Methylosinus trichosporium OB3b: one gene and its partner. The protein of the gene in region 1 interacts with the protein of each later gene in a pairwise test. Links are inferred from orthologs where the notes say so. Each region holds a gene or a part of one and is shown on either strand. Other genes may lie near its edges.

The links. The genes of interacting proteins can lie anywhere in the genome.
Region 2: the proteins of ung (region 1) and ndk interact in binary tests that used the Escherichia coli proteins (3 or more experiments, as listed by UniProt). The link is inferred for Methylosinus trichosporium OB3b from one-to-one orthologs.

The regions. Positions count from the first base shown.
Region 1 is NZ_CP023737.1:100,657-107,359, forward strand. The notes cover bases 3,780-6,686. They hold ung (uracil-DNA glycosylase), read right to left. Parts: upstream 5,614-6,686; coding sequence 4,945-5,613; downstream 3,780-4,944. Other genes in these bases: CQW49_RS00490 (OpgC family protein), read left to right, coding at 3,780-4,161; CQW49_RS25320 (SGNH/GDSL hydrolase family protein), read left to right, coding at 4,113-4,613; CQW49_RS25325 (SGNH/GDSL hydrolase family protein), read left to right, coding at 4,610-4,909; CQW49_RS00505 (hypothetical protein), read right to left, coding at 5,658-5,891; CQW49_RS00510 (SIMPL domain-containing protein), read left to right, coding at 6,082-6,686. In the rest of the region: lpxD (UDP-3-O-(3-hydroxymyristoyl)glucosamine N-acyltransferase), read left to right, coding at 1-319; 3-hydroxyacyl-ACP dehydratase FabZ, read left to right, coding at 388-846; lpxA (acyl-ACP--UDP-N-acetylglucosamine O-acyltransferase), read left to right, coding at 872-1,681; lpxB (lipid-A-disaccharide synthase), read left to right, coding at 1,741-2,904; more of CQW49_RS00490, read left to right, coding at 3,058-3,779; more of CQW49_RS00510, read left to right, coding at 6,687-6,703. UniProt on the Escherichia coli protein: Excises uracil residues from the DNA which can arise as a result of misincorporation of dUMP residues by DNA polymerase or due to deamination of cytosine.
Region 2 is NZ_CP023737.1:275,117-282,251, forward strand. Bases 1,823-4,821 are described here. They hold ndk (nucleoside-diphosphate kinase), read left to right. Parts: upstream 1,823-3,110; coding sequence 3,111-3,533; downstream 3,534-4,821. Other genes in these bases: tpiA (triose-phosphate isomerase), read right to left, coding at 2,132-2,884; CQW49_RS01370 (glutathione S-transferase family protein), read right to left, coding at 3,541-4,248; purN (phosphoribosylglycinamide formyltransferase), read right to left, coding at 4,639-4,821. In the rest of the region: CQW49_RS01350 (hypothetical protein), read right to left, coding at 1-510; CQW49_RS01355 (hypothetical protein), read right to left, coding at 544-1,596; more of purN, read right to left, coding at 4,822-5,286; purM (phosphoribosylformylglycinamidine cyclo-ligase), read right to left, coding at 5,283-6,341; CQW49_RS01385 (HesB/IscA family protein), read right to left, coding at 6,528-6,896; CQW49_RS01390 (VOC family protein), read right to left, coding at 6,939-7,135. UniProt on the Escherichia coli protein: Major role in the synthesis of nucleoside triphosphates other than ATP. The ATP gamma phosphate is transferred to the NDP beta phosphate via a ping-pong mechanism, using a phosphorylated active-site intermediate.

The DNA of each region.
Region 1 (6,703 bases):
TGAGGGAACGAAGATCGACAATCTCGTGCAGATCGGCCACAACGTGGTGATCGGGCGCGGCTGCGTCATTGTCGCGCAATCGGGCCTCGCCGGTTCCTGTGAGATCGGCGATTTCGTCGCGCTCGGCGGCCAATCGGCGATCGGCGGCCATCTGACGATCGGCGAAGGCGCGCGGATCGCGGCCAAGTCCGGCGTTACACGGGACGCGCCGTCGATGGCGCGGCTGAGCGGCGTTCCCGCTCGGCCCGTGCGTCGCCATTTGCGCGGCGAGCTGCTGCTCGACCGACTGGCGCGGCGCGACGGCGAGCCGCCGTGCTGAGGGACGCGCGCGAAGAGAGATCGGGCGAAGTCGGCCGCAAGACGCCGACGCCCGCAGGGAGGACATCAATGGACGACACCACAGCGCGCGCTGGCGCGACGATCGACATCGCGCGGATCATGCAGCTGCTGCCGCATCGCTATCCCTTTCTGCTGATCGACCGCGTCATCGACGTCGACGGCGACCGTTTCGGCGTCGGCGTCAAGAATGTGACGGTCAACGAGCCGCAGTTTCAGGGCCATTTTCCCGAGCGGCCGATCTTTCCGGGCGTGCTGCTGATCGAGGCGATGGCGCAGACGGCCGGCGCGATCGCGCTCAATGCGCGCGCGCGGGAGCGCCCGGGCAGCGTCTTCTTCGTCACCATCGACAAGGCCAAGTTCCGCCGACCCGTGCAGCCCGGCGACCGCGTCGAACTCCATATGACCAAGACGGCGCAGCGGCGAGACATCGTCTGGTATTCTGGCCGAGCGCTCGTCGATGGCGCGCTGGTCTGCGAGGCCGAGGTCAGCGCCAAGCTCGGCGATTGAGGCGGCGCGTCATGGGCGGGATGATGTGAAAGCGCGAGTTCACGCGACAGCGATCGTGGAGAGCGGCGCCCGTCTCGGCGACGGCGTGGCGGTCGGCCCATTCTGCTATATTTGTGCCGGCGCCGAGCTCGCCGAGGGCGTCACGCTGCTCTCGCATGTCGTCGTCGCCGGGCGCACGCGCATCGGCGCGCGAACCATCGTCCATCCCTTCGCCGCGATCGGCGCGGCGGCGCAGGATTTGAAAGCCAAGGGCGCCGCCGGCGCGCTCGTCGTCGGCGCCGATTGCGTGATCCGAGAAGGTGTGACGCTCAACGCCGGCACGCCCGCCGGCGGCGGCGAGACCAGGATCGGCGACGGCTGCGCCTTTCTCGCTCACGCGCATGTCGGGCACGACTGCCGGCTCGGCGACGGCGTCGTGCTCGCCAATCAGGTGCTGCTCGGCGGCCATGTGCGCATCGGCGATCATGCGGCGATCGGCGGCGCCAGCGTCGTGCATCAGAATGTGCGCATCGGCGCTCACGCTTATGTCGGCGGGCTCTCGGGGCTCGAGGGCGATCTCGCGCCCTTCGGCCTCGCCGGCGGCAATCGCGCGCATCTCTTCGGCCTCAATCTCATCGGGCTGAAACGCCGCGGCTTCGCCGAGGAGCGGCTCTCGCGCTTGCGCGCCGCGTTTCGGCTGCTGTTCTCGGACGAGGCGCCGGAGCAGGGGGTGCTCGCCGAGCGGATCGAGCGCGCCGCGCGCGATTTTTCGGACGACGCCGATGTCGAGGCCGTGCTCGCCTTTCTGCGCGCCGAGCGCGAGCGGCCGCTGTGCGCGCCGCGGCGGAGGGGCTAGTGGCGGATGTGGGCCTGGCGCGAAGAGCGAGCCTGAAGGCTCGCGGTCCGGGCGCGCTGCTGGACCTCGAGCCTTCAGGCTCGCTGTTCTTTCTCATTGCCGGCGAGCCCTCCGGCGATCTGCTCGGCGCGCTGCTGATGCGGGCGCTGCGCGCCGCCGAGCCCTCGGCCCGCTTCTGCGGCGTCGGCGGCGAGGCGATGGCGGAGGAGGGGCTCGCGAGCCTCTTCGCGATGAGCGACATCGCCGTCATGGGCCTCGCTCCGGTGCTGCGCCGTCTGCCGCTGCTCATTCAACGCATAGAGGAGACCGCGCGCGCCGTGCTGGCCGCAGCGCCGGATGTTCTGGTGCTGATCGACGCGCCCGATTTCACCCATCGCGTGGCGCAGCGGGTCAGGCGGGCGCGGCCGCAGCTTCCCATTATCGATTATGTCGCGCCGACGGTCTGGGCCTGGCGGCCCTGGCGCGCGCGCGCCATGCGCACTCATATCGACGAGGCGCTGGCGGTCCTGCCCTTCGAGCCGGCGGCGTTCCGACGGCTCGGCGGACCGCCCTGCGCCTATGTCGGCCATCCGCTCGTCGACCGGCTCGCCGAGCTGACGCCCTCGGCCGAGGAGGAGACGCGGAGAGAGGCGTCGCCGCCGCTGCTTCTGGTCCTGCCCGGCTCGCGCCGCGCCGAGGTGGCGCGGCTCATGCCGGTCTTCGGCGAGGCGCTGGCGATTCTGGCGCGCCGCTTCTCCTTCGAGGTCGTTCTGCCGGTCGTGCCGCAGGTCGAGGCGGACATCCATGCGGCGCTCGCGTCGTGGCCGATTCGTCCGCGCCTCGCGACCCAGGCGGAAAAATACACCGAGTTCCGCCGCGCCCGCGCCGCGCTCGCGGTTTCCGGCGTCGTCACTCTGGAGCTGGCGCTGGCCGGAACGCCCATGGTTGTCGCCTATAAGGTGGCGGCGGTCGAGGCGCTGCTGAAATTTCTGGTTCGGGTCGACAGTTTCGCTCTGCCCAATCTCGTGCTCGGCGAGCGGATCGCGCCGGAGTTCTTGCAAGAGCAGGCGACGCCGCAGGCTCTGGCCGCGGCTCTGGCGCCGCTTCTGGGCGGCGGGGCGGAACGCGAGGCCCAGCGCCGCGGCCTCGAGCGCGCGCGCGCGCTTGTGCTCTCCGCCGGCCCGAGCCCGAGCGCCGCCGCGGCTGCGCGCGTGCTCGCTCATTTGCGCGTGGCGCCCCGATGACTCGCGTCGCCAAAAAATCGACAATTGGCGCACACAGGGTCACCCTCGCCGGGGCGGCCGATTCGGGTAGCGCGCAAGGGCTTGCCGCAGAAGCGGCGAGGCGGCGCCGCGCGCGCCGGCGGGCAAGAGAAACAATAGAGCGCCGAAAAGCGCATGCGGGAGCCGAACGAGATCGATTTTTGGCGGGGCTTCGCGCTCGTCACCATTTTCGTCAATCATGTCCCCGGGATCTTCTTCGAGCACTTCACCTTCCGCAATGTGTCGCTCTCCGACTCGGCCGAGCTCTTCGTCTTCCTGGCCGGATGGGGGCTGCGCAAGCTGACCGACGGCTCGGCCGCGAGCCTCTCGGCGCGCTGGCTGTTCTTCCGGCTCGAGGGCCGCGCCTTCACCGTCTATGTCGCGCAGCTCGCCATCACAGAAGCGGCCATCGCGCTGCTCGCCGCCGTCTCCTTTCGGCTCGACGCGCCTTTTCTGCTCGACTGGCACAATGCCTCGAGCATTTTCTACGATCCCGTGCGCGCGCATATCGGGCTCGTCACACTGAGCTATCAGCTCGGCTACTTCAACATTCTGCCGCTCTACGTCGTGCTGCTGCTGGTGTCGCCGCTGATCGCGCTGGCGCATCGGTATGCGCCGCAGGCTCTGCCGCTCGTCGCTCTCGCGATCTATGTGGGCGCGCTCGTCTCCGGAGCCAATTTCTCCACCTGGCCGAGCGAGGGCGTGTGGTTCTTCGATCCACTGTGCTGGCAGATGATCTATGTGCTCGGCTTTCTGCTCGCCGGCGCGGACGGCCTCGGCGGATTCGCCCGCCGGAATCTGCGGCTGCTGCGCCTCGCCGCCATTCCCGTTCTCACATTCGGCGTCATCGCGGCGCGCCTCCATTTTTCGCCGGACCCGATCGACTTGCCCGAGCCCAAGCTGTTCTTCGTCTTCGACAAGACCTATTTGTCGCCGGCGCGGCTGCTGCACAGCCTGGCTCTCGTCGCTCTTTTCGCCGGCCTCTACCCCACATTCGCCCGATGGGCGCCGCGATGCTGCGATTTCCTCTCGCTGCTCGGACGCAACTCGCTCAATGTGTTCTGCGCCGGCTCGCTGCTCAGCCTCGCGGGGCAGATCATTCGCTTCGTCTCCGGCAGCGGTATTGTCATCGACGCCGCTATCGTTATCTTCGGCGTCGGTTCCCTGGGCGCCGTGGCATGGGCCTCTGAATGGCGAAACAGATTGCGCGTAAAATCCTCGAAAGCCTCTGCGGCCTAGTGATCGGCGCAGGCGTCGCGGCCGGCTGCGCGCAGGAGAGCGCCATCCCCGTGACGCCGCCGCCGCTGTCGCCGGCCTGCGAGGCGCCCGCCGGCGACATCGCCGCCCCCGCCCAGCTGCCGCATGTGACCGCGGCGCTGCGGCGTGGCCGGCTGCGCGTCCTGGCGATCGGCTCGTCGTCGACCGCCGGCGTCGGCGCTTCCTCTGAGGCGAAGACCTATCCGGCGCAGCTCGAGGCGATCCTCGAGGGTGCGCTCTCCAATGTGGACGTGGTGATCGTCAATCGCGGCGTGTCGGGCGAGGTCGCGTCGGTCACCGCCGAGCGCATCAAGAGCGAGATTGCCGTCGAGAAGCCCGATCTCCTGCTCTGGCAGCTCGGCACCAATGACGCGCTCGTGCGCATCGCGCCGGAGGAGTTCGAGGCGACAGTGCGCTCGACATCCGCTGGTTGAAGGACAATGAGATCGACACGGTTCTGGTCGGCCTGCAATATTCCTCGCGCTTCTCGCGCGACAGCGAATATTTCGCCATTCGCGACGCGCTGCAGCGGGTCGCCGCCGCGGAGAACATCGCTTATGTGCGCCGCTACGACGCGATGCGCTTCATCGCGCAGAACCGCGCCAATCTGCAATTGATGGCGCGCGACAATTTTCACCTCAACGATCTCGGCTATCAATGCATGGCCGAGCATATCGCCCGCGCGGTGATCGTCGGGCTCTTCGCCAAGCGGCGTCCGCCGACGAACTGACGCGCGCCTCGGCGCGCGCATCTTTCAGGCTTGCCTCACCACTCGATCGGCGCCGCGCCTCTCGCCTCGAGATAAGCGTTCGCCTTGGAAAAGTGCCGGCAGCCGAAGAAGCCGTTGCGGGCCGAGAGCGGGGAGGGGTGCGCGCATTCGAGCACCAGATGGCGGCGGCGGTCGACGCCGGCTCCCTTCTGCCGCGCATAGGCGCCCCAGAGTAGGAACACGATACCCTCGCGCTCGCGCGAGAGCGCCGCGACGGCGGCGTCGGTGAAGCGCTCCCAGCCCTTGCCCTGATGCGAGCCGGCGGCGCCCTCCCGCACCGTCAGAGTGGCGTTGAGCAGCAGCACGCCCTGGCGCGCCCAGCGCGAGAGATCGGGATCGCGCGACACGGGGCGGCCGAGGTCGTTCTCGATCTCCTTGAAGATATTTTGCAATGACGGCGGCGGCGCGACCGTGCGCTCGACAGCGAAGCAGAGCCCGTTGGCCTGCCCGGCGCCATGATAGGGGTCCTGGCCGAGAATGACCGCCTCGACCGCGTCGAACGGGCATTCGTCGAAGGCGCGAAAAATCTGCTTGGCCGGCGGATACACCGGACCTCTCTCATATTCCGCACGCACGAAACGGCGCAGCTCCGCGAAATAGGGTTGGTCGAGCTCGCCGGTGAGGCGGGCTTTCCAGCTTTCGTCCAGGCGAACCGGCTTGTTCATGCGTGCGAGGCTATCACGGGCGCGCGGAAGGAGCGAGGACGGCGCTATTGCGCTGCGCGTCTATCGACGCGACGCGACGCGGCCCAGACCGCGCCAGCGATTGCTCCGACGATCGCGCCGGCCGGGGCGTAGAAGAACGCCACGGCCATCGCATAAGCGCCCTCGGCTTGTGAAATATCGAAGAGATGAGCGGCGAGGACGGCGAACGCGACCGCCGCGGCGGCGCCGATCGCCAGTCCGATGAACGAGCCGAGAAAGATCCACGCCGATTTCGCCATGACAATTCCGCTGGGGGCCGCTCGAGCGACATTCTCTTGCTTTTTCGTCGTTGTGTGAAGCTGCGGGTGATATGTGCCGTGATAAAGTCCACGCTGCGCCAGTCGCCGAGGCTTCGGTGCGCCGAGTCGAGGGAAGCCGGAAGCGGGAGCGTGCGATTTCGCCGCCAGCGGCGTCGAGCGAGGCAAGTCGATGACCCGAATACTCGCTACGGCCTTGTCGAGCGCGCTCCTTCTCGCGAGCGCTTCGGCCGAGACATTGAAGGACACTCTCCCCCATATTTCCGTGACGGGAGCGGCTTCGGAGGAGGCGCTTCCCGACCGAGCCATCCTTCGCCTGGACATTGTCGCGGATCGGCCCACCGCGACCGAGGCCGTGGCCGAGAACGAGCGCAAGACTCGCTCCGTCTCTGACGATCTCGTCCGACGAGGCGTGCCGATCGACGGCATTCGCGTCGTCGGGGCGACGCTTCAGTCGGTCTCGACGGAGGAGGCCGCGCCGCGCAGCGCGCGTGGAAAGCGCGTCTCCAAGGGGTTTCGGGCGCGAAGCGAGTTGAGCGTGACGGTCGCTTCGCTCGATGAGGCCGCGTCTTTGCTGTCTCGCGCGATCGACGCCGACTCGAACGACGTTCGCGGCGTGGAATTCATCGTCAGCGACGAAAGGACGCGCCTCGAACGACTGCGGATCGCGGCCGTGAAAGATGCAGAACAGCGGGCGAGAAACTATGTCGAGGCCGTGGGCGGCAAGCTCGGCCGTATCATCGAAATCGATCATCAGGAGGAGACTGCGGCGACAGAAGCCGACGGCCGAGCCG
Region 2 (7,135 bases), 170 kb from region 1 along the record:
CTCGAGATGGGTGGTGTAGAAGAGCAGCTTGGACTTGCCGGGCTGCACGCCGGAGGCGATCGGCCCGCCGCCGGCCATCGTGGTGGTGACATGCGTCCCGCCGATCTCCTTGGCCGGCACGCCGGCCTTGGTCAGATATTGCGAGGCGACGGCGTTGTGCTTCACCGGATCGGTCGAGAGCGGCTCCGGCAGCGCCGGCAGCTGGGACAGAGCTTCCGAACGTTGTCCGACGGGCGGCTTCGGAATGGTGGGCGAGGTCGGCACGGCGAGGGTCGCTCCGGTCACCGTGTCCACCATGAACACGCCCTTGTCCCCGACATGACGCTGATAGGGGCCGTTGGTCTCCACCCGGGCGTTGGCGCCGATGTCGAAGCGCGAGGCCGAGGGGGAGAGGGTGAAGGCTGAGCCCGCCTCCACTCCCACCGGCGCCGCCAGGGCGGAGCCATATCCGATCGCCGAAGCGCAGAGGCCGGAGAGAAGAGCGGCCGTCGTGAGCGAATTGAGTTTCATGACACGTTTCCTTTCGTTCTCTTGAGCGTCGGATCAGGGCAGGATGATCGGGTGATTGTTGCAGTCGTAGTTGCAGGTGAAGATCCAGGACATCCATCCGGTCGGGCCATAGGCGTCGTAGCCGGGATTGCGCAGCTGCGCCCAGGTCTCCGTGCGGTTCTGCCATTCCGCCCAGGTCTGCGTCTTCTCTGCAGAGATGGTCACATGGGCGCCGCAGCCGACGATGCCGTGATTGCCGCCGCCGAAGGCGCAGCCGGAGCCGCCGGTGACCGAGTTGATAGAGCCCGTCCAGGAATAGCCGACGGAGGAGTTCGGATTGGCGACATAGCGATCGGCGAAGGCGCGGCCACGGCCGGAGACGTCGGCTGTATCGCTGCCCTGACGCGTCGGCATGATCGAGGCGATGCTGGAGATGCCGGCGAAGGCGTTCCAGAATTCCGCTACGTAGAGATCGGGCGTGATGCCGCAGCTGTTGTCGATGACGGCGAGATTAATGCCGCCATTGGTGCCGGCGCCGGCCCAATTCGCAGGGCTGGAGGTCGTGCTCTCGCCCCAGCGCACCTGTCCGCTCGAGTAATCGACGCCCTGGCAGGATTTTCCGGTCTTGTCGACGATGATCTGCCGCGGCCGCGAATACATGCAGCGGCCGGACAGCCCCGCGCTTCCGTCGGTGTGACGCACGCAGCGCTTCTGCAGCCCCGCTATGGTCGGGCAGCCCGCCGTCGTCGTGCAGCTCGTCGTCGTCTGATCATTGCAGGTGCCATGGCCGCTGAAATAAGCGATGGCGTCGCCCGGGCGATCGAAGTTGTAGGTGTCGGCGCCCCCGGCGACCTTCTGCGGGTCGGTGAAATCGGTCGGATAGACGAGACCATCCGTATAACGCACGCCCGCCGTATAGCCGGAGATCGAGAGCATGCGGTTGCGGAAGCCGTCGACATTGGCCTTGTTCTGCGACAGCGCGCCGCAGGAATAATTATCGACCGCTTCGATGGTGATGCCGGTGTCGGCGGCGAAAGCCGGCGCAAATCCGGAGAGCAGGCCGACAGCTCCTGTCAGCATGCCGAAAGCGAATTGTCTGAAGCCCATGACGTGTCTCCAACGGTGTTCCCTCGACCGAGGGAAGAAAAATGAATTGCCCATGCTCTGAGGCGGCTCGTCCGCGATCGCGCAGGAGCGTCGAAGATGTCGGCTACTGTCGGAAAAACGTTTGCTTGCTTTGCGCGTTTTCCGAGGGAGGAGCGTTTCCCTTTCGACCCGTGCAATCTCGCCCGAATTCGCAGGCGACGCTGTGCGCTGGCGCATGTTTCATCGTCTCGTGATGGATGACGCGCGAGACGACGCAATGGCGGGCGCTCGGTGCGAGCCGCGGCGCGCGCCGGTGATGAAGCAAGCAGAATCCGCAGGAAGATCTCGCGCCGGCAGGCGCTTCTCACCCATCACAACATGCGGCGATGCGCGATCGACGGGTCGTGACGACGTCGTCGGAGCTGTGCGCGGGCGCACACGAGAGCGAGCCTGAAGGCTCGCGGTCCAAGGGGCGCGCTGTGGACCGCGAGCCTTCAGGCTCGCTCAATCGACAATATCTTCCGAATGAATCGCGCGGCGCAAGCGCGCTTTTCTCTCACAGCGCGGCTTCGGCGATCGCGAGAAAATCCTTCGCGGTCAGCGAGGCGCCGCCGACCAGCGCGCCATCGACATGCGGCGCATGCAACAGTTCCCGCGCATTGGACGGCTTCACCGAGCCGCCATAGAGAATGCGCGTCGGCGCGCTCGCGCCGACGAGAGCGTCGAGACGCGCGCGGATCGCGGCGTGCATCGACGTCACGTCATTCGTCGTCGGCGTCAGTCCCGTGCCGATCGCCCATATGGGCTCATAGGCGACGACGAGCCGCTCGGCTGCGATCGGCGCCGGGAGCGAACCGGCGAGCTGCCGCTCGACGATCTCGATGGCGCGGCCCGCGTCGCGTTCGGCGCGCGTCTCGCCGACACAGACGATCGGCGTCAGGCCGGCGCGTAGCGCAGCGCTCGCTTTGGCGCGCACCAGCGCGTCGCTCTCGCCATGTTCGGCGCGCCGCTCGCTATGGCCGACGATCACGTAAGAAGCGCCGGCGTCGGCCAGCATTTCAGCGGAGAGATCGCCGGTATGCGCGCCCGACGCCTGCGCATCGCAATCCTGTCCGCCGATCCCGAGGTTGAAGCGCGCGGCGATCGCGGCGGCGGCGGCCAGCAGCGTCGCTGGCGGGCACACGACTAGCTCCACGCTTGCGCCGAGGGCGGCATAGCCGGCTCCGATCGCCTCGATCTCCGCGAGCGACGCCGTGAGCCCGTGCATTTTCCAGTTTCCAGCGACGAGCGGACGCGGACCAGAGGTCATGACGAGCCTTTCCTTTAAAGAAATGGACGCGAGAGCGAGGCCATATCAGCGGCCTTGCGCTTCCGCAATTCGCGCGGGCGGGGGAAGGTTCCGCGCGCGCGATCGGCAGGCGCGGGCCGCGCCGCGCAGACAATTCGCGAGAGGGCGGGTTGCCGCGTCCCCGGCCGCTCGCTATAAGCGCCGCGCTTCTTCCATTTCGACCTCGAACCGACGAGACGACGCGCTCATGGCGATCGAACGCACATTCTCCATCATCAAGCCGGACGCCACCAAGCGGAACCTGACCGGCAAGATCAACGCGCTCATCGAGGACGCGGGTCTGCGCATCGTCGCGCAGAAGCGCATCCGCATGACGCGCGAGCAGGCCGAGACCTTCTATGGCGTCCATAAGGAGCGGCCCTTCTTCGGCGAGCTGATCGAGAGCATCACCTCCGGTCCGGTGGTCGTGCAGGTTCTCGAGGGCGAAGGCGCGATCTTGAAATATCGCACCGTCATGGGCGCGACCAATCCGGCGAGCGCCGATCCGGGTACGATCCGCAAGGAATTCGCCGTGTCGATCGGCGAGAATTCGGTGCATGGCTCCGACGCGCCGGAGACCGCGGCGATCGAGATCCCGCAGTTCTTCTCCGGCAACGAGATCGTCGGCTGATCGGCGCTTACGCCAAAAATTTCGGGAAATAGGCCGAGAGCATACGGTCGCGATAGGCGACGAGATTGGCGTTCGCGAGAGCCGCCGCGCGCAGCGGCGAATCGAGGTCCGGAGACAGGCTCTCCGCGACGAAGGCGAAGGCCGTCGCATCCGCGCCGCTGGGCTTGTCGCCGAAAAGAAAGCGCTTGTCGCCGAGCAGGGTGGCGAGCGCGTCCATATCACGCCGGGCGAGCTCGGCGATCTCGTCAGCCGAGTGCCGGCCCATTCCATGGGCCTTCATGCTGGCGCCGATCTTTCGGCGGACGAGCGACCTCACCAGAGGTCGGAACGGCGCGGGAACTGTGGCGAAGAACAGCGCCGCGCTCCTGGCGAAATTGGCGTCGTCGATCCAGCGCATGTGGGCCAGCGCCCAATAATAATGGTCCTCCAGCATCTTCTCGACCGCCCAGCCCGTCGAGCGCTGCTCGGACGACAGACCTTCGTCGAAATCGAAGCTGTATTTTCGCTCGATGTGGAAGCGAATGAAGGTCGAATCGGCGATGATGGCCCCCTCGTCGTCGATATAGGGAAGCTTCCCCTTGGGAGCGCGCATATAGCCGCTATGATCCTCGACATAGCGGAGCCCTGCGATTTCGAGCAGGGTCATGGCCTTGAGCACGAACGGGCTCGCGTCGGGAAGACCGAAGAACGGGCCGAATGAATAAAGCGTGATCATGGAAAATCGTCCTCGACGGCGAGCTTCCATCGATACCAGAACAAAAAAAACGGAACTGCAAGTCCCCGCTCGGCGCGCGCGCCGGGAGAATTTAGAACAGTCCGCGGCGGCTTCGAACAGCTCGAATTGGCCGAAGCGATGCTCTATGCTGGCGGCTCGCGACCCGAGACGAGGATCGATGTCGATCAGCGGAAACAGAGCCTGGCGCTGGATCGGCCTTGCGGCGCTCGCAGCGCTATTGCTGGCGGCGCCGTCCGACGGAGCGCTCGACCTCGCCAAGGCTCTGGCTCTCGGCGTCTATTTCCTCGCCTTTGTCGCGCGCAGCCCATGCCGCAGCGGGGCCGCTTATCCGTTCGCTCACGGATTCCGGTCGAACGTCTGCTCGGTCGCTCAGTCGCAGGCGGGGACGGCGAGCGCCGCAGCCGCGCCCGAAGCCGCCCCCAGCACACGATTGCCCTCGACCCTGAGCGCGCCCGCAGCGACGAGCCGCAGCGCGCGCGGATAGATGAGATGCTCCTGCTCCAGAACGCGGGCGGCGAGCGTTTCCTCTGTGTCCCTGTCGAGCACCGGAACGGCGGCCTGGGCGACGATCGGCCCTTCGTCCATCTCGGGCACGACGAAATGCACGGTGCAGCCATGGATCTTCACCCCGTCCGCCAGCGCGCGGCGATGCGTGTGCAGGCCGCGATACGATGGCAGCAGGGCAGGGTGGATATTGAGCATGCGCCCGCGCCATTGCTCGACGAACCAGGGCGTCAACAGCCGCATGAAGCCGGCGAGGCACAGGAGCTCGATGCGATGAGCGGCGAGCACGATCTGCAGCGAGCGCTCGAACTCCTCGCGTCCCGCATAGATCTTGTGGTCCACCGCGGCGACGGCGATTCCCAGCGACTTGGCGCGCGCGAGGCCGGCGGCCTCCGGCCGGTTGGACGCGACGAGCGCGATCTCGGCGGGAAACTCGGGCGTGCTGGCGGCGGCGATCAGCGCGTCCATATTGGAGCCGCGGCCCGAGATCAGAATCGCCGTGCGCCGCCTCATAGGGCGAGCGCCCCGCGCATCTCGACGCGGGGGCCGTCGCCCGTCTCGACGATCTCGCCGATCACGACCGGCGCCTCGCCCGCTGCGCGCAGCGCGGCGATCGCGTCATCGGCGCCGGCGCGCGCGGCGACGACCACCATGCCGACGCCGCAGTTGAAGGTGCGCAGCATCTCCGCCTGAGCGACGTTTCCCTGCGCGGCGAGCCAGGAGAAGACGGGCGGGACCGGGAAGGCCGACAAATCGAGCGCCGCGCCGAGGCCCTTGGGCAGCACGCGCGGCAGATTGTCGGGAAAGCCGCCGCCGGTGATATGCGCCAGCGCCAGAATCGCCTCGCTGGCCTTCAGCGCCGCGAGCAGGGGCTTCACATAGATGCGCGTCGGCGTGAGCAGAGCGCGAGCGAGGCTCTCGCCGGGCGCGAAGGGCGCGAGCGCATCGAAAGTGAGGCCCGAGAGCGCGACGATGCGGCGAATCAGCGAGAAGCCGTTGGAATGGGCGCCGGAAGAGAGCAGGCCGAGCAAAATATCGCCCGCCTTCACGCTGCGCGGCAGCAGGCGGGAACGTTCCGCCGCGCCGACGGCGAAACCGGCGAGATCATAATCGTTATTCGCATAGAGGCCCGGCATCTCCGCCGTCTCGCCGCCGAGCAGCGCGCAGCCGGCCTCCACGCATCCCGCGGCAATGCCTGAGACGACCGCGGCCGCAGCTTCTGGCGTGAGCTTGCCGGTCGCGTAGTAATCGAGAAAGAAGAGCGGCTCTGCGCCCTGCACCACGAGATCGTTGACGCACATGGCGACGAGATCGATCCCGATCGTGTCGTGAAGGCCGGAGTCGATCGCGATCTTGATCTTGGTGCCGACGCCGTCATTGGCGGCGACCAGCACCGGATCGGAAAAGCCAGCGGCTTTGAGGTCGAAGACGCCGCCGAAGCCGCCGATCTCGCCATCGGCCCCCGGCCGGCGCGTGGAACGGACGGCGGGACGAATGAGGTCCACGAGACGATTGCCGGCGTCGATATCGACGCCCGCCTGCGCATAAGTGAGGCCCTTTTCCGCCATTCCCGGTCCCGCGATGATTTCGAGCCAGCGGCCTAACGCCTAACGGGCGCCGGCGCAATCGGTTTCGCGGGAAAGGCTCGACGCCCTCCCATTGGGAGGGCGTCATTGCGAGCGAAGCGAAGCCATCCAGGAGCCGCCCCACGACTGAAGGATTCTTCGTCGCTGCGCTCCTCGCAATGGCAGCTGTCAGCTGTGCGCGTGCTTCTCGGTCTCGCCGCCCTCGGCCGGATGCAGCTCCACGCTCTCGCCGCAGCCGCAGGCCGAGGTCTGATTGGGATTCTGGAACACGAAGCTCGACGAGAACATCGACGTCTCGACGTCCATGCGCGTTCCGAGCAGATAGAGCACCGCGGCGCCGTCGACGATGACGCGCGCGCCCTTCTCCTCGATCACCTCGTCGCCGGGCGCGGGCGCGGCCAGCTCCATCTTATAGGCCATTCCGGCGCAGCCGCTCTTTTCGAGCGAGATGCGCAGCCCGGCGCTGGGGTTCTCGTGCCCGGCGAGCAGGCCGCGCACGCGTTCGGCGGCGGCGTCGCTGAGGGTCATGACCGTCATCGTTCCTCTCCTTGAGTCCTTCGTCCGCAGCGCGTCGCGCGCTCAATAATTCGCCCAGAGGCCCGGCGAGGCGATCTCGACGAGATTGCCGTCGGGATCGCGAAAATAGAGGCTGCGCCCACCGCGCGGCCATTGCATCCGAGCCTCGATCGCAACCCCCTCCGCCTGCAGCCGCCGTTCCCAGGGCTCGATGTCCTCGTCCGGTGCTGCGAGCGCGAAATGCAGCTTGCCGCAACCGT